3 regions of the Thermosipho japonicus genome follow, and region 2 is predicted to be linked to each of the others. Evidence: riboswitches for the same ligand, from Rfam matches in the RefSeq annotation. Region 2 holds a riboswitch; each other region holds the start of a gene.
The links. A riboswitch is a leader RNA that binds a small molecule or an ion and turns the genes downstream of it on or off. The one in region 2 is predicted to bind cobalamin.
Positions count from the first base shown of each region.

Region 1: it holds a riboswitch for cobalamin, as region 2 does, so the genes downstream of both, cobT (nicotinate-nucleotide--dimethylbenzimidazole phosphoribosyltransferase) here and HNP65_RS08785 (ABC transporter substrate-binding protein) in region 2, are expected to answer to the same signal.
Region 3: it holds a riboswitch for cobalamin, as region 2 does, so the genes downstream of both, HNP65_RS09125 (GIY-YIG nuclease family protein) here and HNP65_RS08785 (ABC transporter substrate-binding protein) in region 2, are expected to answer to the same signal.

Region 1 covers NZ_JACHEX010000007.1:12,971-20,305, forward strand. The annotation lists gene HNP65_RS09250 (SIS domain-containing protein) at 1-400, shown strand, start outside; gene nagA (N-acetylglucosamine-6-phosphate deacetylase) at 411-1,463, shown strand; cobalamin riboswitch at 1,519-1,700, shown strand; gene cobT (nicotinate-nucleotide--dimethylbenzimidazole phosphoribosyltransferase) at 1,762-2,796, shown strand; gene HNP65_RS09265 (sirohydrochlorin chelatase) at 2,793-3,140, shown strand; gene HNP65_RS09270 (precorrin-8X methylmutase) at 3,127-3,744, shown strand; gene cbiD (cobalt-precorrin-5B (C(1))-methyltransferase CbiD) at 3,746-4,804, shown strand; gene cbiE (precorrin-6y C5,15-methyltransferase (decarboxylating) subunit CbiE) at 4,801-5,400, shown strand; gene cbiT (precorrin-6Y C5,15-methyltransferase (decarboxylating) subunit CbiT) at 5,406-5,951, shown strand; gene HNP65_RS09290 (SAM-dependent methyltransferase) at 5,958-6,596, shown strand; gene cobM (precorrin-4 C(11)-methyltransferase) at 6,597-7,335, shown strand, end outside; gene cbiG (cobalt-precorrin 5A hydrolase) at 7,327-7,335, shown strand, end outside.
Region 2 covers NZ_JACHEX010000005.1:155,590-162,924, forward strand. The annotation lists gene recG (ATP-dependent DNA helicase RecG) at 1-388, opposite strand, end outside; gene HNP65_RS08770 (ABC transporter ATP-binding protein) at 393-1,082, opposite strand; gene HNP65_RS08775 (thiamine diphosphokinase) at 1,140-1,757, shown strand; gene HNP65_RS08780 (1-deoxy-D-xylulose-5-phosphate reductoisomerase) at 1,736-2,797, shown strand; cobalamin riboswitch at 2,803-2,987, shown strand; gene HNP65_RS08785 (ABC transporter substrate-binding protein) at 3,050-3,928, shown strand; gene HNP65_RS08790 (FecCD family ABC transporter permease) at 3,928-4,905, shown strand; gene HNP65_RS08795 (HAD-IIA family hydrolase) at 4,935-5,738, shown strand; gene HNP65_RS08800 (sigma-70 family RNA polymerase sigma factor) at 5,749-6,369, shown strand; RNA gene ssrA (transfer-messenger RNA) at 6,372-6,732, opposite strand; tRNA gene HNP65_RS08810 (tRNA-Leu) at 6,793-6,881, opposite strand; gene ribH (6,7-dimethyl-8-ribityllumazine synthase) at 6,917-7,335, opposite strand, start outside.
Region 3 covers NZ_JACHEX010000006.1:33,688-41,022, reverse strand. The annotation lists gene HNP65_RS09140 (DUF4130 domain-containing protein) at 1-394, shown strand, start outside; gene HNP65_RS09135 (GGDEF domain-containing protein) at 395-1,867, opposite strand; tRNA gene HNP65_RS09130 (tRNA-Pro) at 2,078-2,154, shown strand; cobalamin riboswitch at 2,189-2,357, shown strand; gene HNP65_RS09125 (GIY-YIG nuclease family protein) at 2,410-2,793, shown strand; gene cobT (nicotinate-nucleotide--dimethylbenzimidazole phosphoribosyltransferase) at 2,790-3,731, shown strand; gene cobU (bifunctional adenosylcobinamide kinase/adenosylcobinamide-phosphate guanylyltransferase) at 3,728-4,225, shown strand; gene cbiR (cobamide remodeling phosphodiesterase CbiR) at 4,222-4,833, shown strand; gene HNP65_RS09105 (adenosylcobinamide-GDP ribazoletransferase) at 4,830-5,528, shown strand; gene HNP65_RS09100 (cobyric acid synthase) at 5,529-6,932, shown strand; gene cbiB (adenosylcobinamide-phosphate synthase CbiB) at 6,913-7,335, shown strand, end outside.

The DNA.
Region 1 (7,335 bases), on a different contig from region 2:
CTTAAAAAAATATAATCACTTTATCTTTTTGGGATTTGATGAGGAATATGGTATTTCAAAAGAAGGTGCATTAAAGATGCAAGAAATGGCAAGGCAATTTGTAGAATTCCATGAGCCACTTGAGTATAGACATGGACCTGTTTCAAGAATTTCTGAGCATTCTCTTGTGGTTATAAATTCAAAAGATACAGAAAATGAGTATATGCTAAAGAAAGATCTCGAAAAATATACAAAAGTAATACTTCTAGGTAGAAATGGTGATATTGATATAGGATATGATAATGGACTTGAAACACCTTTAAAAATGATATTTTCTCAAATACTTTCATTTAAAAGGGCTATAGTTGAAGGTTTAAACCCTGATAAACCTGAAAAACTTTCAAAGAGTGTGATAATCTGAAGGTGAAAAAATGATAATAGATGATGTTCTTATTGTGGATCCTATTGATGGGGAGTATACAGGAAGTATTGAGTTTGAAGATAAAATATTGAGTATAAGAAAATATGATTGTACACCCAAATACCTTTTAATGCCCGGATTTGCTGATACACATACACACGGATACATGGGAATAGATTGTATGCAGAGTACAAAAGAAGAATTTAAGCAATGGGCAGATCTTGTTGAAAAAGAAGGCGTTACTTATCTTTTTCCAACAACAGTTTCTGCTGATTTTAAAATGTTAGAAGAGATTGTTAAAAAATTTTCTCCAGCTGAACATTCTTCACTATTTTTTTTGCATCTTGAAGGACCTTTTATAAATAAGGAAAGGGCTGGGGCTCAAAATAAAGAGTATATCACTGATTTTAATGGAAAAATTGTAGATCTTGAAAAAGTAAAAATTATGACAGTTGCACCGGAAATTAAAGGTTCTTTTGAACTTTTAAAAATACTAAAAGAAAATAAAGTAACAGCATCAATAGGACATTCAAATGCAACATTTGATATTTTCAAAAAAGCGTATGATTCTGGAGTAAATAGAATAACACATTTTCCAAACGCTTTGCCACAACTTCACCATAGAGAAATAGGAGTGGTTGGAGGAGCATTACTTTATGATGTGTTTGTTGAGGTTATTCCGGATTTAATACATCTTTCTCCAGATTTTTTAAGGTTTGTATATAAATTGCTTGGACCTGATAGGATAATTCTTGTAACAGATAGTATTTCTGCAACAGGTTTAAAGGATGGAATATATGATCTTGGTGGGTTATTGGTTAAAGTCAAGGATGGTATAGCAAGGCTTGAAAATGGTACGCTTGCTGGTAGTACTTTAAAATTTAGTGATGGGTTGAGAAAATTTAAAAAAGTTACTAATTGCTCATTAAAGGATTTATCAAAAGTATCTTCTTATAACGCTCTAAAGAGCGTAGGTATAGATGGCGGAAGAATAAAAGAAGGATATCCTGCAAAATTTGTGCTTTTAAATCAAGATTTGCAGATAATCAAAGTTTATAACTAAAAGTCTAAGTTGATAAAGGTGAAAATTGGTGGTATAATGCATACAGAAAATTGAATATGATGTTAACACCTTGGGTACCAAGCAGTTTAAAAGGGAACGCCGGTGGAAGTCCGGGGCTGCCCAGCAACCGTAACCGGGGACGAAATCCACAGAATGCCACTGGGAGTATTTCCTGGGAAGGCGTGGAGAGTAGGTTGATCCGGAAGCCGGGAGACCTGCCTAAGGTGTAGCAATTCCACAAAAGCTAGGGGCTTTTTGTGGAAATTTTTGTTTAGATATATTCAAAAGGGGGGATTTTGTGGATTTAAAACAAAAGGTTATTGATAGGCTAAATAATTTAACTAAACCGGTTAGAAGTCTTGGATATCTAGAAGACATTGCACTAAAGATGGCACTTATTCAGAACAAAGAAATTCCAGAATTGTTTAGTGACAAGAGAGTATATGTATTTGCATCAGATCACGGTGTCGTTGAAAATGGAGTTTCTGCATATCCAAAGGATGTTACTTATCAAATGGTTTTCAATTTTTTAAACGGTGGAGCCGCAATAAATGTCTTTTCAAGACATGTTGGTGCAAAGGTTTATGTAGTTGATGCAGGAGTTGATTATGATTTTCAAGATAATCCTTCCTTGATAAAAATGAAGGTAGGTTATGGTACAAAAGATTTTACGAAAGGCCCTGCAATGAGCAGAGATGAAGCGGAAAAGTGCATTGAATTTGGTAAAAAAATAGCGAAAGACGCAATAAAAGAAGGAGCAGATCTTCTTGCTGTGGGGGATATGGGAATAGGAAATACTACAACTGCTTCTACGATTGCTGTTGCGTTTGGATACAACATCGACGATATTATTGATATTGGAACACCACTTGATAGTGAAGGAATTAAAAGAAAAAGAGAAGCAATATTAAGAGCGATTGAAGTTAACAGGCCTGATCCCGATGACCCAATAGATGTTCTTTCAAAGGTCGGAGGATACTGCATAGGTGAAATGGCTGGGTTTATCCTTGAAGCTGCACATTCTAAAGTTCCTGTCGTAATTGATGGTTTTCCTACCACTTCAGCATTTTTAATTTCCTACTATCTTGACAAAGATGTTATCAATTACGTATTTAGTGGACACAAATCTTATGTAAAAGGCCATAAAGTTATATTGGATTCTTTAAATCTGCGTCCTATTCTCGATCTTGATATGAGACTTGGTGAGGGAACAGGAGCAGTTCTTTCAATGCCTATTATAGAGGCAGCTGTAAAAATGATAAGAGAAATGGCCACTTTTGATTCGGCAAATGTTTCAAAAGGAATTGACCAGAGTTTGGAGGATGTAAAATGAAAGGTATATTATTAGTCGCTCATGGTAGTAGAGTTCAAGAAACAAAAGAGATTGCATACAGATATTTTGAAGACTTACGGAAAAAGTATAAAAATTGTAAATTAGGTTTTATGGAATTTAACGAGCCAAGTATTGAAAATGCTGTAAAGGAATTTTTGAAAGAAAAGGTAGAAGAAATAGTTGTTCTTCCGCTTTTCTTATTTGAAGGAATACATATAAAAAAAGATATCCCAGAAATTTTAGAAAAATATCCAATAAAGTTCAAGATATTGAAACCTATATTATACGATAAAAGGGTTTCAGGTATTCTTTTTGAAAGGATTGAAAAAGGTGAAATATACTGATCCACTTGAAATAGAGAAAAAGAGTTTTTTAATTATAAGAAAAAATTTGAAAAAAGAACATAAACAAGGTTACTTGGATATTGTAACAAGAGTGATCCATGCAACTGCCGATTTTGAATTTGAAGAACTCTTAAGATTTAAAAATGATCCTATATCAGTTTTTAAAGAAACTGTGAAAAACGGTGCCAACATAGTAGTTGATACAAAGATGATTAAGGCTGGGATCAGTAAAAAATTCTTGGAAAAGTATAACGTAAAAGTAAAATGCTACATAGATGATGTGGATGTAATAAATCAAGCAAAAATTTCCAATTGTACACGCTCTATTGTTGCAATGAGAAAGGCAATTGAGGAGAAAAATAATGATATTTTTGTAATTGGAAACGCACCAACTGCATTATTTACTCTTTGCTCATATATTGAAAATTCCTCATTTTTTCCAAAACTAGTTATAGGTGTTCCTGTAGGTTTTGTTGGAGCTCAAGAATCGAAAGAAGTTTTAAATTTGCTTGATGTACCATCTATTACTACAAAAGGTAGAAAGGGCGGAAGTACAGTAGCAGTTGCAATTGTTAATGCGCTTTTTAGACTGTTGGAGGAGTAGGATGAAAAAGGAATTAAGGTATGGCTACACGACTGGTTCTTGCGCAACTGCAGCAGCAAAAGCAGCAACTTACATGCTCTTTTACGATGAAGTTTTAAAGAGCGTAAAAATAGATCTTCCAATTGGAAAAGAGATAGAACTTGATATTTTTTACATAGAAAGAAAAGAAGGCGAAGTTATTTGTGGGGTAAGAAAAGATGCAGGTGATGATCCAGACGTTACCCACAACATGATAATCTATGCAAAAGCAGAAAAATCGAAAGAGTTTTTAATAACCGGGGGAGAGGGGATAGGGATAGTTACAAAGAAAGGTCTTCCACTGCAAGTAGGAGATTATGCAATAAATCCTGTTCCAAGAAAGATGATAGAAAGTGAAGTAAAAAAGGTTTTACCTTGGGGAAAAAATGTAAAAATTACAATTTTTGCACCAGAAGGAAAGTACATTGCTAAAAGAACGCTTAATCCAAAACTTGGAATAATTGGAGGTATTTCAATACTTGGTACTACTGGAATAGTAGAACCATTATCAGATGAGGCGTATAAGAAAACGATAGATCTTGAAATTTCAATGGCAAGCAGCGAAAGTAATGAAATTTGTCTTGTATTTGGAAATTATGGAAAAAATTTTACAAATCTTTCTTCTAAGATGCCGCTTGTTACTATGGGAAATTATGTTGGGTTTGCTCTTGAATCTGCATGTAGAAATAAAATCAAAAGAGTATATCTTGTGGGACAGATTGGAAAAATGATAAAGATAGCGGGCGGAATTTTTAACACTTATAGCCGCATTGCTGATGCAAGAAATGAAATTTTTACTGCTTATCTTTCATTGTATGGAATTGATAGAGGCATTCTCGAAAAAGTTATGAATGCAAATACAACTGAAGAAATACTTGATTTGATAGAAGGAAAAGTTGGAAAAGATTTTTTTGAAAATCTTGCATTAAGGATCAAAGAAAAATGTATTCAATACGTAAAAGGTTGTCTTGAGGTAGAAGTTGAGATATTTTCACTAAAAAAAGGGCATCTTGCAAAGACCTGGAGTGATTTTATTAAATGATAACAGTAGTTGGAGTTGGACCTGGCAATCCAAAACTTTTAACTTCTTATGCCCTTGAAAAAATTAAAGAGGCAAAAGTATTGGTGGGCGGTAAAAGATTACTTGGACAATTTGATACAAAGGCAAAAAAAATACCGTATGGTAAGAATTTTGATTTGAAGAATATTGATAAATTGGGAGATAGTATAGTAGTTCTTGCCTCTGGTGATCCACTTTTATATGGAATAGCAAATACATTACTAAAATACTTTAAAAAAGAGGAGATTGAAATTATTCCTGGAATTAGTTGTGTTCAATACATGGCATCTAAGTTAAAAGTATCTCTTGATGATGCAAAGGTTGTGAGTTTTCATGGAAGAAGGGAAAAGTTAGAGGAAATATTAAACTACAAAAAGATATTCATTTTTACTGATAAGGTAAACACACCGCAAAAGATAGCAAAAGACTTGAGAAAAGCAAGTTGTACAGATTATGTAATTTTTGTAGGGGAAAATCTTTCGTATGAAGATGAAAAGATTTATAAATTTACTTTGAGAGAACTTGCAGAGTATGAATATGAATTTGGAATAAACCTTGTTCTTCTTTTAGGAGAGTAGATCTTATGTATTTTGAAGATGAATTTTTTTTACATGAAAATACACCTATTACTAAATCTGAAATAAGAGCAATTGTGTACTCAAAGCTTAATTTGAATAAAAAAGATATATTGTGGGATATAGGTGCTGGAAGTGGTGCAATTTCTATTGAAGCGTCTTTCAGGTGCAAGAAAGTTTTTGCTATTGAGAAAAACTTAGAGAGGGTAAAGACAATAAACGAAAATATAAGGAGAGCAAATGCAAAAAATATTGATGTGATTTTTGGAGAAGCCCCACAGGCTCTTGAAGTTCTACCCTCTCCAACAAAGGTATTTATAGGTGGAAGTGAAGATAAGACTCTTGAAATATTAACAGCTGTAAAAAGAAGAATTTTAAATGGTGGAATAATTGTGGCAACTTCTATAACACTTGAAACATTGTATACAATTGATAATTTTTACAAAGAGCAAAAGAGAGAAATAATACAGGTTGGAGTAATAAAATTAAGTTCACATAAAAAAAGAATGTTTATAGCAAGAAACCCGATATTTATAATTACTGTTTGGAGGTGAACCTTTATACTATTTGGAGTTGGAATTTTTCCAGAAAAAAACATTACTTTGGCAGCAGTTGAGGCACTTAAAAGTTCTGATTATATATTTTGCCCAAGAACGGAAAGTGGTTCAATTGCCGCAGAGCTGGTTAAGAAATATGTTCAAAAAGATATAGAGTTTATTGATTTTCCAATGAGGAAAGACATAAAAATAGATCTTTCAAAAATTTTAAAGCTACTTTTAGAAAATAAGAACGTGTCATTTGTGTCGATTGGAGATCCACTTTTTTATAGCACTTTTGTCTATGTAATGGATTTTGTAAAAAGCTATGGAATAAAGGTAAAGGTATTTCCAACGATTACTTCTTTTTCATTTGCTGCATCAAAAATTAATTTGCCTATAGCATTAAAGGATGAAGGAGTTGCAGTTGTACCAGGGACCAATTTAGAGTTAATAGAAAAAGTAACCAATGTTTTTGACAATGTGGTGGTTATAAAGCCTAGTAGAAATTTTCTAAAAATAGTAGATATTTTAAAAAATAAAGATTTTAAAATATATGTTTTTGAAAATCTTGGATTTGATAATGAAAAGATCTATTTAGAAAATATTCCGGAAAGTGTTGGATATCTTTCAATAATTCTTGCAAAGCGAGGGGTAGAATAAATGGTTTATTTTATTGGAGCAGGCCCAGGTGATCCAGAGCTTTTAACTTTAAAGGGATATAATGCATTAAAAAGTTGTCAGGTAGTTATTTATGCAGGATCTCTTGTAAATCCGGAGATATTAAACTTTGCAGATAAAAGTGCTAAAGTGTTTGATAGTTCGAAAATGACTTTGGAAGAAATATTATCCATTATAAAGCAGTATAGAGATGAGAATATAGCGAGGCTTCATACAGGTGATCCATCACTGTTTGGAGCAATAAATGAGCAGATAGAGTTTTTGGAAAAAGAGGGTATTCCATACAAGATCATACCTGGAGTAAGTTCAATGTTTGCAGGGGCTGCAAGTTTAAAGAGGGAACTTACAATTCCTGATATTACTCAAACTGTGATTATTACAAGATACGGTAAAAGAACATTTGTTCCAGAAGATCTAGAAGAACTTTCAAAGCATAATGCAACAATGGTGTTATTTTTGAGTATAAAATACCTGAAGAAGATTGTTGATATTTTAAAGAGGAATTATCCAAATAATACACCAATTTCAATTGTATACAAGGCAAGCTGGAAAGATGAAAAGATTGTAAGTGGGACACTTGAGGATATTGTTGAAAAAGCCGGTGATATTGAAAGTACAGCGTTGATATATGTGGGACATTTCTTGGAAGATATTAAGACAAGATCGAAGTTATATGATAAAACATTTTCGCATATGTTTAGAAAGGCTGAATATGAAGATA
Region 2 (7,335 bases):
AGTTTAAAAGTTGCTCAACATTATTCACATTAAGTTTTAAAAATTTTTGAGCTCTTTTTGGACCTATTCCTTTAACATACTTTATAGGTGTATCAAGTGTTTTTAAATCAGAAGACTTTTCAACTTTATAAACCAAATGCATCAACTTAAATCTTTTAACCATTCCTGGAATGTAACTCAATCTCTTTTGAATTCTTTTTTCTGGAAGATTTTTCATTTCAACAATGTATGTATAAAATTCCTGAAGCCTTTTGAAAACTTCAGGATCTTCTTTTAAAGGATCATCTATTTTTTCAAAATTATCCTCCACATATTCAATTAAAGCTTTGTGATCTTTTATATTTAATATTTCATCTAAAAAGTCTTCTATTAACAATGGAATATACATTCCTTCATCCTCTCACAAGTATTTCTTCAGAAACTATTTGTCCACTATCCATTTTAATAATTCTATGTGCCCGTTTTGCAACATTTATATCGTGAGTTACAATAACAAATGTTGTTCCAAGCTCTTTATTCATATTAATGATTAAATCAATTATCTCTTGACTATTCTTTGTATCCAGAGCCCCTGTTGGTTCATCTGCCCAAACAATCTTTGGATTATTTATTAATGCCCTTGCAATAGCCACTCTTTGTTGCTCACCACCAGACATTTCTGATGGATATGCATTCTTCCTATGAAATATATGTAATCTTTCAAGCCACTCAAGAGCTTTTTTTCTAATCTCGGTTGGAGTTCCGTTTTTTGAAATCAGCAATGGAATCTCAACATTTTCAACAGCTGTCAGAACTGGTATAAGATTAAAAAATTGGAAAATAAACCCCATGTTTTCAGATCTAAAAATTGTTTTTTCCTCTTCATTCATTCTGTCAAGTCTTTTTCCAAGAACTTCAACTTCGCCTGATGTTGGCTCATCAAGTCCTGAAAGACAATTTAAGAGAGTAGTTTTACCACAACCAGATGGTCCTAAAATAGCAAGAATTTCTCCTTCATTTATTTCAAGATTAACACCTTTTAAAGCTTCAAATTTTTCCTTTTTACCATACATTTTTGTTAAATTTTTTGCCCTTACTATCATTCTTTCATCTCCATGATATAATTTTCTTGTATATATTATAACATTAGGAGGGATATAGTGAAGGCAACAATTGTTTTAAATGGTAATATTGATGAAACATTAGTTTTAAACACAAACCATATAATAGCTGTTGATGGTGGAGCAAAGTTACTCAAAAAAAGAAATATATTGCCAGACATCGTAATAGGTGATCTTGACTCTATTGACAAAGAAACGATAGATTTTTTTAAAAAACAATCTGTGAAAATTATTGAATATCCCAGAGAAAAGGATGAAACAGATTGCGAACTTGCTATAAAATATGCTCTTGAAAACGGATTTAAAGAAATAGAAATAATAAATTTTCAAGGCGAAAGGATAGATATGATATTTGCACTCTATGGACTTTTAAAAAAATTTGATGCAAATATTTACTTAAATTCTGAAAAGTTAGAATCTGCAATTTTAAAAGAAAATAACAAGCTTGAAAAAGAAGTTAAAATAGGTGAAATATGGTCTTTTATTCCTTTGTGTAATGCAACTTTTATGATAGAAGGCTTTAAATACCCCTTCAATGGTAACATGAGTATAGAAAATCCAATAGGTGTAAGTAACGAAACAACGGATGAAAAAATAAAAATACATGTAGAAAAAGGAGAGGTGATTTATTTTAGATGGAAGAAAAAACCATTGTAATATTAGGAGTAACTGGCTCTATAGGAATGCAAACTCTTGAAGTAATTAAAAAACTCGATAACTTTAGAGTAAAAGGTATAGCTTTTGGAAAAAACATTACTGTTGCTGAAAAAATTATAAAAGACTTCAAAGTGGAATACTTTTACTCCCCTGTAAAATTTAATGTAAGCTCTATAAAAGATATGGTGGCAAAAATCCGCCCTGATGTTGTAGTTGCTGCAATACCTGGTTTTGATGGTGTTCTTGCAACAATTGATTCTATACCTTACACAAAAAGGCTTGCACTTGCTACAAAGGAAGCTTTAGTCTGTGCAGGTCCATTTGTAAAAAAAGCTTGCAAAGAAAATAACGTTGAATTAATACCAGTTGATAGCGAACATTCTGCAATTTTTCAGATTTTCGACGAAAATGTGGTAAAGATATTAATAACTGCATCTGGCGGTGCGGTAAGAGATAAAGAAAATATAGATGATTTATCAGTCGAAGATATATTAAATCACCCTGTTTGGAGTATGGGTAAAAAAATAACCGTAGATTCTTCAACAATGGTAAATAAAGCATTTGAAGTAATTGAAGCTTTCGAACTCTTTGAATTGGAAAATATTGAAGTAAAAATACATCCTACCGGAACAGTTCATGGAGCTGTATTTTTAAAAGATGGAACTGTAAAGATTCATTTTGGATTCCCAGATATGAAAATACCAATTTCTTATTCACTAAGTTATCCGAAGAGATTATACGAAAATAAAAATTGGCCAAATTTTGAAAATAAGAACTTTATATTTGAAGATGTAAATCCATCAAAATACCCGGCATTTTTCTACGGAAAAAGTATAATTAAGGATCTTGCAAAAAGAATAGCCTTCAATGCAGCTGATGAAATTGCTGTAGAAAAATTCCTAAATGGACAAATAAAATTTTCAAAAATAGCTGATATAGTTATAAACACATGCGAAAAAATAGATGGAAATATAAATGATTTTAAAGAAATCTTTGAAATAGACAAAATTGCAAGACAAATTGCAAAAGAACAATATTAGTGTTATAATCTATTTGCAGGCAACTTAATATTTTACCTTTCAAATAAGGGAAGCCGGTGAAAGTCCGGCACGGGGACGCCACCGTAACCGGGGACGAAATCCACAAAATGCCACTGGGATATTTCCTGGGAAGGCGTGGAGAGTAGGATGATCCGGAAGTCGGGATACCTTATTTGAAAGGAAAGCAATCCACCTTTGCGGTCCCTAAGGGTGGGCGTTTTTCTTTAAAATATTATATAGGAGGGATAAAGGATGAAAAGATGGGTTATTTTCTTAAGTGTCTTGTTAACTACATTTATATTTGCACTCTCTATTGTTGATGATGCTGGAAGATTGGTAAGCTTTGATAAAATACCTGAAAGAATAGTTTCTGCTGCTCCAAGCTCCACCAAATTTCTTGTAAAACTTGGTCTTGGAGAGAATATAGTTGGTGTTACAGATTGGGATTCTTTTAATGCTGAAAAAATTGGAAATATGGTGCCACTAAATATAGAAAAAATTATTTCATTAAATCCTGACATTGTAATTACTTTCGGTGGTTTTCAACTTCCAGAAGTGCAAAAGTTAGAAAAATTCGGTATTAAGGCACTTGTTTTAAATCCCACAACATTAAATGATGTTGCAAGAGATGTAATGCTTCTTGGAAATGTATTTGGTAAAGAACAAATAGCATCTGAATTGGCAAATAAAATAAAACAAACAATTTCAGAATATGGCGCAAAAAGCTCAAAAGTACCTCTTGAAAAAAGGCCAAGAGTCTTTTTCACTATAACAGTTCCAAATAATGAAACAAAAGACCTTTGGACTGCAGGAACTGGCTCTTATGTAAATGAATTAATTACATACGCAGGTGGAGTAAATATTTGTGCTCCTTATTCTGGTAATAATGGATGGTTCTCTGTAAATTGGGAATTTTTAACATACAATGATCCCGACATAATAATTGTTGCATCATACATTAGTCCAGATGAAACCATAAAACAAATAAAATCACATGAAATATTTAAAAATCTTAAAGCAGTTAAAAACGACAAAGTATTTGTTATTGATGGTAACGACATAAGCTCAATATCTCCAGATATAGTCAAATACCTTGAAATTTTTTATAATTTCTTTTACGGAGGAAAATAATGACTAAAATAAACATTTATAAGGCTGGAAGGATCATCCTTCCAGTCTTGTTCTTCTTAGTAATTCTTATAAACCTTTCTATAGGAACTGTGAAAATCCCAATTTCTCAAATTTTTAATCCTGAAAATGAGCAAATAAAATTCCTCATATGGAATGTCAGATTTCCAAGAATATTAATGAGCCTTATAGCTGGTTCAGGTCTTGCACTTGTTGGGAATATCTACCAAACTATTATGAAAAATCCACTTGTTGACCCATATCTAATTGGTACATCTTCAGGAGCTGGTTTTGGTGCTGTTTTAGCACTCTATGTTGCTGTGTCACTAAACAGAACTGTCAGTGTTAACGTATTTTCTTTTGCATTTTCATTACTTGCTTCACTATTAACAATTATTCTTGCAAAAAGAAAGAGAATAATTCCTATCACACACCTTATTCTTTCAGGTGTATTAATTAGTACTATATTTTCATCCGCAACAATCTTGCTAATAAATCTCTCACGTAAAACTTTAACTAGCGCATATGTTTGGCTTTTTGGAAGCCTTTCGGGTACGACAATGAATGATTTAATAATTCCAGCAATATCGGTAATTGTATTGTTTTCTATTGCATTAATAAAAAACAGAGAACTCGATGCAATTGCTTTAGGCGAAGAGGAAGCTAAAATTCTTGGTGTTGAAGTTGAAAAAATAAAGTGGTTTTTTTATTTAGCTGGTTCTTTTGTAATCTCTGTGATTGTCTCAAAAACTGGAATAATTGGCTTTGTGGGATTAATAATTCCTCATGCAGCAAGAATTCTCACGGGGTCAAAACATAAATATAGTCTCATTGGCAGTGTCCTACTTGGCGGAATTTTTCTCTCCTTCTCTGATACCATATCTAGAACTATAGCTTCTCCCATTGAAGTTCCAATAGGTGTTGTTACTTCGTTTATTGGTGCACCATTAATGTTCATCCTTCTTAAAAAACAAAAATAATAGTATAATATCTTTGAAGAGGTGAAAAAATGAAAATTCTTACAAAGGATTCTCTTGAAAAATTAGAGAAGATTAAGTTATTTGTTCTTGACATTGATGGTACTTTTTCCTTAAGTGGAAAACTGTTTCCTGGTTCAATTGAATTTGCAAATACCGTTTTCAAAGCAAACAAAAAATTTGTTTTCTTGACAAATAACTCAAACAAATCAATTGATGATTATCTATTAGAATTTAAAAATGCGGGACTTTCAATAAATGCCGAACAAATTTTTACTGCTGGAATTGAAACTGCAGAATATTTGCTAGAAAAATTTGGTCCTAAAAAGATATATCTTGTTGGAAACAAAGCAATAAAACAGGTATTTGAAAATATTGGTCATAAAGTAGTAGATAGTGAAGAACCTGATATTGTTGTTGTTACATTTGATACTACTTTAAACTATGAAAAACTTGCAAAGGCTTGTAGTTATGTTTCAAAAGGAAAATTATTTGTTTTAACAAACCCTGACCTAAATTGTCCCTCAAAAGATGGACCTATTCCTGATACAGGGGCAATTGCAAGTATAATCACTAAGGCCTCCGGGAAAGAACCCGATATAATATTTGGAAAACCAGATCCGTTAATCCTTGAAATGATAATGCAAAAAAATAATGTAAAAAAAGAAGAAACATGTGTAATTGGTGATAGGCTCTATACAGATATTCTTCTTGGCAAAAGAGCTGGTGTATTGACCATTTTAGTCTTAACAGGTGAAGCAAAAGAAAGTGATATAAAAAACATAAAACCTGATATAATTGCTCAAGAAATAGGTGAGATTTCAAAATATATTTAGGTGATAAATAATGATAAAGTACAATCTTAGAGGAAAAAGAATAGAAAAACTAGTTGAGCTTGCACAAAGTGGATTAAAAGAAGCACTAGAACTCATAATTGAAAAGTATTATCCAATGGTCATTAAAATTTCATCAAAATATTATGCGCCATGGGCTGAATTTGAAGATATAGTCCAAAATGGACTTATTGGGTTAATTAAGGCTGTATTTTATTTTGATAGCGAAAGAAGCTCTTTTAACTCATTTGCATGGAAAAGTATAGAAGGGGAGGTTCAAACATTTATTACTTATTTAAATAGAAAGAAAAATAAGATACTCTCAGATTCATCGAGTATAGATGTTTTTGATGAAGAAGAAGGCGGGGAACAAGCCGATTACTCACTCCAAGACAAATCAACAAATATCCCCAAAAAAATATTCATTGATATAATTAAGGAAATAATTGTCAAGCATTTAAAGGACGTGGAAATAGATATTTTTGAAATGTGGCTAGATGGTTATTCATATGCTGAAATTCAGGAGGAATTAAATGTAAACTTTAAAAAGGTGGACAATACAATACAAAAGGCAAAAAGGATTGGGAGAACAAAAATTGATAGGTTTATAATAGAACAAGTATTTAATAATTAATCTGGTGGAGGCGGCGGGAATCGAACCCGCGTCCGAAGACAAAATCCCCCAAGCTTCTCCGAGCGCAGTCCGTGTTTTAAACTTCGGATTTGGAACGCCCACGGACAGGCTTTCCAAACCCTAGCCTTTCTAAGATTTCGCGACTTTGGACGAAAGGCAAATCCAAAGTCGCTAGACCGGTTATGTCACGCCCTAGCCAGAGCCCCGGTCAAACCCTGGTAGGACGGCAGCTTTTTAAATTAAGCTGCTAATGCTAATTCTTCGTTGGCACTTATCTTTTTCCCGAGTTTTTTTTACGAGGAACCCGGAAACCTCGGCTCGCTTCTTGGGGGATTTCATCTCCGTCGAAACCAGTTCGCCCCCGTATATATTTGACTTGTTTTAAAAGACCAAAGTTCAAAAAAAGGTCCCGCATTCGGGACCTGGTGCCGAGGGCGGGACTTGAACCCGCACGAGCGTTGATGCCCACATGGCCCTCAACCATGCGTGTCTGCCAATTCCACCACCTCGGCTCGCGTAATTTATTATACCACAATTATAAATTTGGTCAAGTACTTTTTATTGAATTTATCTTTCTATTTATATTTGCCATCTCAAGTGCAACCATAGCAGCTTCAAAACCTTTATTGCCCATCTTTGCACCTGCACGATTAATAGCTTGTTCTAAAGTGTCTGCAGTAACAACACCAAATGAAATCGGAACTTTCCCTTCTAAATTTAATTGCATAACAGCTTTTGATATCTCATTTGAAATAACTTCAAAATGATATGTCTCACCTCTTATAATCGCGCCAAGTGCAATAAGAGCATCATAGTCTAAATCTACAAGTTTTTTTAATACAAATCCAATTTCCATACTTCCTGGTACCTTTATTATTTCAGTATTTTTAACCCCATGTCTTTTAAGACAATCAATTGCTCCATCTAGCAACATTTCAGTAATTTGACTATTAAATCTTGAAACAA
Region 3 (7,335 bases), on a different contig from region 2:
ATTTCTTTCTGAAATCAGAAATATTGAATCGCTAATTATAAAATATGTTATTACCAAAAATATCTTTTTAGAAAAAACACTTAGAAAAATTTCTAAAGATGTATTGAATGAATTTGAAAAAATTAAAAGAAAGCTTTACTTTTTAGAATACAATGGAGTATTTATATCTTCATTTTTCTCTAATTCTAATATAATAGATCTTTTATTCTTATACTTTCTTGAAAGACTCAAAAATGAAAAATTCATTATATACGATGAAAAAAGAAAGATTATTATTACATACAATAACAAAACAAAAAAAGTTTTAAAAGAAAATAAAGTAAATCTTTTTGTACAAAGCTACGATCCTGCTCTGCATCTTTGGAATATATACCAAAAAAGCATTACTATATAATTATTTTTTTCTTTTCATCTTATACATTAAATCATCTGCATCCCTAATAGCATTGTCTATATTATCATCTTCAATCTTTGAAATACCCCATGAAAATGTTGGTGAAAATTCAAAAGAATTTTTAAATTCTTCAAAAATTTTTTTAATCAAATCTTCTGCTATATTCTCATCTTTACTTTTCAAAACAATTAAAAATTCATCGCCTCCCATCCTAATGAGAAGATCTGAAGAGTTAATATTCGACTTAATTATACTTGAAAGTTTTTGCAATACCTTATCACCGACATCATGCCCCAGCGTGTCATTGATTTGCTTAAATTTATTTAGATCAACAAAAACTAGCACATCGCCTTTCTTCAAAAAATTACTATTTAAAACTCCTCTGTTATACGCCCCAGTTAATTTATCTATAATACTTTGTGCATATAATATATTTACCTCCGTAGATTTTTCTTTGTATTCAAAAAGAATATTTGACGCAAAACTTAAATAAATTGCAATTATTCCATACGGCGAAAAAAATCTTGTTGGAACTTTCAAAATCATAACTAAAGCATCATGAAATACAGCTATCGCAAAAAATGAAGAAAAAAGCATATCAAGAGGTATATATGCCCTAAAAGTTATATATACTATATACAATGCATCAATCATTAAAAGAGGAGATATGTATGTCGAAACAACTTTCAATTGGTATTCAGAAAGTGTTAGTAAAGGTAAGAATCCCGCTGTAAAATTCAAAAATGCTACAATCTTTCCCACTTTACCAACTTTTGAAAAGTTATAAGTTTCAAATCCAACAATTATTAATAAAAGCGAAAAATATGCAAATGATATAAATAATTTCCTCATAGGAAACCAAAAAGCTTCAAATGATACAAGATCAAAAACCCATATAGAGGCAAAAATACTTGAAAGTCCAAAATATATATATGCATTTTTTCTTGAAAGTGTCGTATTTTTTGAAAGCATTAAAAGCAATATCCCAAGTGTTAAAACTAGTCCTATAGATATATTTATTAAATTATCAGATAGAAATTTTAAACAGAAGTATTTTATCCTTTCTTTGCTATCTATCAAATAAAAACCATCAAGTCCAATTGAATAAACTCCACTGATTTCAACTTCCAAAGTTTTTATATTCTCTGGAATCTCAAACAACATCGGAATAAACCAAGAATGAGCATTCCTGTCATTAAATCCATATTTCCCTATCAATTTTCCTGAAGAATGTACTTTAATATATGAACATTCAACATATGGAAAATATATATATCTATACCCGCTTGGAATTTTAAATTCCAGATTAATAGTTTTCCTGGAATCTAAAACCATTGAAATAGGAAGCTTTATTCCATTCTCTGCTTTTTCTATCTTCACTCCTTTTGGATGCGAAAAATAATAAAAAAACATAGGAAATAATAAAAAAATTAAAAAAGCAATTAAAAAATATTTTAGATAAAATCTAAACATCTAAAACGCCTCCTACGTTTAATTTTAACATAAAAAAAACTAAAAATCCGACATAAAGATTCCAGATTTATACAATAATTTTTAATTTCAAGATTCTTCAAAAATTAATGCTTTTTAGCAAAGAACAAATCAAAAAAGCATATTTTACAAGATTCAACAATTTTACATTGTTTGACATAAAAAAAAAGATAGAATATAATTTTAATGTATCGGGGTGTAGCGCAGTTGGCTAGCGCGCTTGCATGGGGCGCAAGAGGTCGCTGGTTCAAGTCCAGTCACCCCGACCAAAAGGCCGGGTAATCCGGCCTTTTATAGTATATAATATAGAAAACCATCATAGGCTAAGGGAACACCGGTGAAAGGCCGGGGCTGCCCAGCAACCGTAACCGGGGACGAAATCCACAGAATGCCACTGGGAGCATTTCCTGGGAAGGCGTGGAGAGTAGGTTGATCCGGGAGCCGGGAGACCTGCCTATGATGAAAGTTACTTCCCGAATGCTAGGGCATTTCGGGGAAATTTTTGTTTTTATTAAGGTGAAAATATGAAAGGATGCTACTTACTATTAATCGAATTACCAATGGATATTGAAATTAAAAAATGGAATCTAAAAAAAGGTACTTACGTATATGTGGGCTCTGCTATGAACAACCTCGAAAAAAGAGTATCTAGACACCTGTCAAAATCTAAAAAGTTACACTGGCATATTGACTATCTTCTCGATAAATCAAGCGTAAAATCAGTTATAATGGTTTCTTCAAATACAAAATGCGAGGAAAAGATTTCACTCTACATGTCTCAATTTTTTACAGGTCCTAAAGGGTTTGGCAGTTCAGATTTAAAAGTACAGACTAATCTATATTATATAGATAATTTCGATAAATTTTCAAAAATAGTTTCAAACATACTCAAGGGGGAATTAAAATGAAAGAGGCGGGGTACCTTGAAGAAATTGCTAATAAACTTTTTAAAATTAAAAAGCAAACTCCATTGCCAATGTTCAAGGACAAAAGAGTTTATGTATTTGCAGCAGATCATGGAGTAGTACAAAACGGAGTTTCCGCATATCCTAAAAATGTCACCTATCAAATGGTTCTCAATTATTTTAAAGGTGGCGCAGGCATAAACGTCTTTGCAAGGCATATGGGTCTTAAATTTTTTGTGGTGGATAGTGGTGTAGATTATGATTTTGAAGATAATCCTTCATTGATAAAAATGAAAGTAGGACATGGTACAAAAGACTTTTCAAAGGGACCTTCAATGACAAGAGAAGAAGCAATTACATGTATTGACTATGGAATGAAAGTTGCAAAAAAAGCCATAAAACAAGGGGCTGATTTACTTGTAATAGGTGACAAAGGTATTGGTAATACAACAACAGCAACCGCAATATTTGCCGCATTTGGTTTTGATGTGGATAAAATAACTGATATTGGAACACCTATACCTCCTTCTTCCGTAATAAAGAAAAGAAATATTGTAAAAAAAGCTTTGAAAATAAATAGACCAAACCCAAATGATCCAATTGATGTCCTCTCAAAGGTTGGCGGATATTGCATAGGCCAAATGGCAGGTTTTATTTTAGGCGCTTTTCAAAACAAAGTTCCTGTGGTTATAGATGGATTTCCAACAACCGCTGGATTTTATCTAGCATACAAGATAAATGAAAGAGTTTTAGATTACGCCTTTTTCGGACATTTATCAAAAGTTAAAGGGCACAAAGTCATTTTAGATAGCCTAGGTGTAAGACCTATTTTAGATCTTGATATGAGACTTGGAGAAGGAACTGGCGCAGCTTTATCTGTTTATTTAATAGAAGCCGCTATAAAATATTTTAACTTTAAAAATGAAAAGGTGATATCATGATAACCCTTATAACTGGTGGTGTAAAATCTGGAAAAAGTAGTTTTGCTTTAAAATTATCTGAAAACTTTAAAAAAAAGGCATTCATTGCAACTGGTGTTGCTTTTGATGAAGAGATGAAAAAAAGAATAGAAAAACATAAACAAGAAAGAATAGGTTTTGACACCTTTGAAGAACCTGTAGAGATCTACAAAATCATTGAAAGTCTAAATCAAAAATATGAAGTTGCAATACTTGACTGTCTCACAACCTATCTTGGAAACCTATTTTACTATGAAAAAGATATAGAATACTATACAAAAAAACTCATTGATTCACTGCAAAGAGTCAATTACAACTTAATCATCGTCACAAACGAAGTAGGATGGGGAATAATACCTGAAAACAGTCTTTCAAGAAAATATGTAGACAGCTTGGGATTACTCAATAAAAAAGTTGCATCAATTTCAGATAATGTTTATTTAATGGTATCGGGAATAGGGGTGAAAATAAAATGAAAATAGGAACCACTTCATGGCTTATTCCAGGTGGATATCTTGAAAATGTTAAACTAGTTGCAGAAATAGTCGATTTTGTAGAACTTCTTGTTTTTTCATTTGACAAGGAAACAAGGCATATGCTAAAAAATGAACTTCCAGAACTTTATAAAATCTCAAAAAAATATGGGCTAAAATATACCGTACACCTTCCAACGGACTGTATAAACAACGTTGAAGATGCATTTAATTTTTTTGAAGAAAGTAACTTACCAATATTAAATTATGTTGCCCACCCAATAGATTGTATAGAACCTTTATTGAAAAAATCAGACAAAATTTCCGTAGAAAATCTAAAAAAGGACATTTTAATACACAATAGAACGGTATTTGATATAGGTCATCACATTTTAGGCATGAAAGTAACAAAAGAATTTTTCGAAAATACCGTAGAATTTCATTTAATGGGAGTAAAAGGAGATCAAGATCACCTAAAACTTGACAAAGAGACCCTTTTACTTTCAAAAGAATACATGAAATTAATGCCAAATCTTAAATATATATGTTTTGAAGTCTTCGATCTAAACGACTTTTTAGACTCCTACAAACTCTGGAGGGAAAATTTATGATAAAAAATTTTCTTCTTTCACTTTCCTTTATCTCAAGACTACCATTAAATATTAAAGTAAATGATTTTGATAGAAGGGTTAAAAAACTTCCAAGCTTTTTTCCACTCGTAGGTTACATAGTTGGTAGCATATATTATCTTGGAGCTTTATCAAATAACTTAGCGCTTAAAGTCTTTTTCCTTGTATTAGCTTTTTACTTTTTCGATCTTTTCCATTTCGATGGATTTTTAGACACACTTGATGGATTTTTAAATCAATCCAATAAGGAAAAAAGACTAGAAATTATGAGCAAAGGAGACGTTGGTCCATTTGCCGTTTTTTTTGGAACACTGTTTGTAGTCGTTTTCTGGAATCTTTATCTAAATGCAAAACCATTTCATTTCTTTATATCTTCAACATTCGGAAGATATTCTATGGTCCTTTTAATGGCATTTTCAAAGCCTGCCAAAAAAGAAGGACTTGGCGCATTATTTTTTCCTTTTGAAAAAAAGAATTTATTACTTTCAACAATCTTTACATTTTTCCTTATTATATTCTTTAAACAATATATCATTTCATTGGCTGTAACTTTAATAACTGCTTATTTAATATCCAAGATTGCTACTAACAAAATTGGTGGTGTGACAGGAGATGTTCTTGGTGGGACTTGCCTTTTCGTTCATGGACTTATTTTACTTATACTTGAGGTGGTATAGATGGTGTTAATGATACAAGGAACGGCCTCAAATGTTGGTAAAACTATCATTGCAACAGCTCTTTGCAGATATTTTGCAAAAAAAGGAGTAGACGTAGTACCGTTTAAAGCTCAAAATATTTCTCTAAACAGCATAGTAAGCGATGACGGTGGAGAGATGGCAATTGCACAATATATACAGGCAATTGCCTGCAACAAAAGGCCAAGCTATGTTATGAATCCCATACTTTTAAAACCTGATATCACTGGCTCCCAGCTTATTGTAAAAGGAAAACCAGTAGAAAAGATTAAAAACAAAAAATACATGTATTCATCCAAAGAAGAACTTTTAAATGTTGCATATGAATGTCTTAAAAATTTAGAAAAAAAACATGATCTTGTCATTGTAGAAGGTTCTGGATCTGCTGCCGAGATAAATATAAAAGATATCTCAAATATGGCAATTGCAAAAAAGGCAAACGCAAATGTAATATTGGTTGCGGATATTGACAGAGGCGGTGCTTTTGCACAAATTGCAGGAACTATGGTTTTATTCAATAAAGAAGAAAGAAAATTAGTAAAAGGGTATATATTCAACAAATTCAAAGGAGACAAAAGGCTTCTTTTAGACTTTCCTGAAAAGTTTGGAAAAAGATTTAATATAAAGTTTCTTGGGACTATAGAATACTTTAATCACAACCTCTTTGAAGAAGATATTACTCCATTTAAAGAAGGAAAAGGTGATCTAAAAGTTGATATACTAAAGCTTCCACATATATCAAATACATTTGATTTTGAACCTCTCTTTTTAAACACAAATGCAAGGTATGTAGAAAACATAAGGGAAGATGTTGATCTAATTATAATTCCTGGTACAAAATCAACAATTCACGATTTGCTATGGCTAAAAGAAAAAAACACACAAATCAAAAAGGCTCTTTCAAAAAGTGCATTTTTGTTCGGTATATGTGGTGGTTATCAAATGCTTGGCAAAAAACTCGTAGAAGAAAAAAAAGAATATGAAGGACTTGGATATCTCAATTCATATACATACTTTATAGACAAAAAAACTGTAAGAAATGTATTTGCAAAAGAAAAATTATTTAATACAACCATAAAAGGCTTTGAAATTCACCATGGAATTACAAAATCATTTGAAAAACCTTTTTCAAAATTATATTTCAACAAAAAAGTTATAAAAGACGGTGCCATTAAAGATAATATCTTTGCAACATACATTCATAACATATTCCACAACAATGATTTTCTAGAAAAATTCTTAAATTTTTTAAGAATTCAAAGGGGTTACTCAAAAAAAGAAATTGTGGTTAGAACACTGGAAGAAGAAATAGATAAAGTTACTGAAATCATAACGTCTAGTCTTAATATGAAGGAGATTGAGAAAATTGTTTATTCTTTTAATTAGTCTTCTAATTGACATAACTATTGGTGAGTTTCCTACTTTTATTCATCCTGTTGTATACATGGGATTTATTGGAAAGATTTTTGAAAAATCAAAGCATGCACGTTTTCTTTTAGGAATGTTTGCCTTACTTTTAGAAATTTTGTTTTGGTTTTTTTTGTGTAAAACTTTATTATCAATCTCAAAATGGTTTGAAATTTATTTTTTAACATCCACTTTTTCTATAAAGTCATTATATTCTCATGTAAAAAGGTGTTATGAAGATGATGTAGAAAAACTTAGAAGAAACGTATCATACATTGTAAGTAGGGATGTTTCAAAATTAAGCAAAGATAAACTTTATTCTGCAGCCCTTGAAAGTTTATCTGAAAACATATCAGATGGTATCGTCGGACCACTCTTTTAT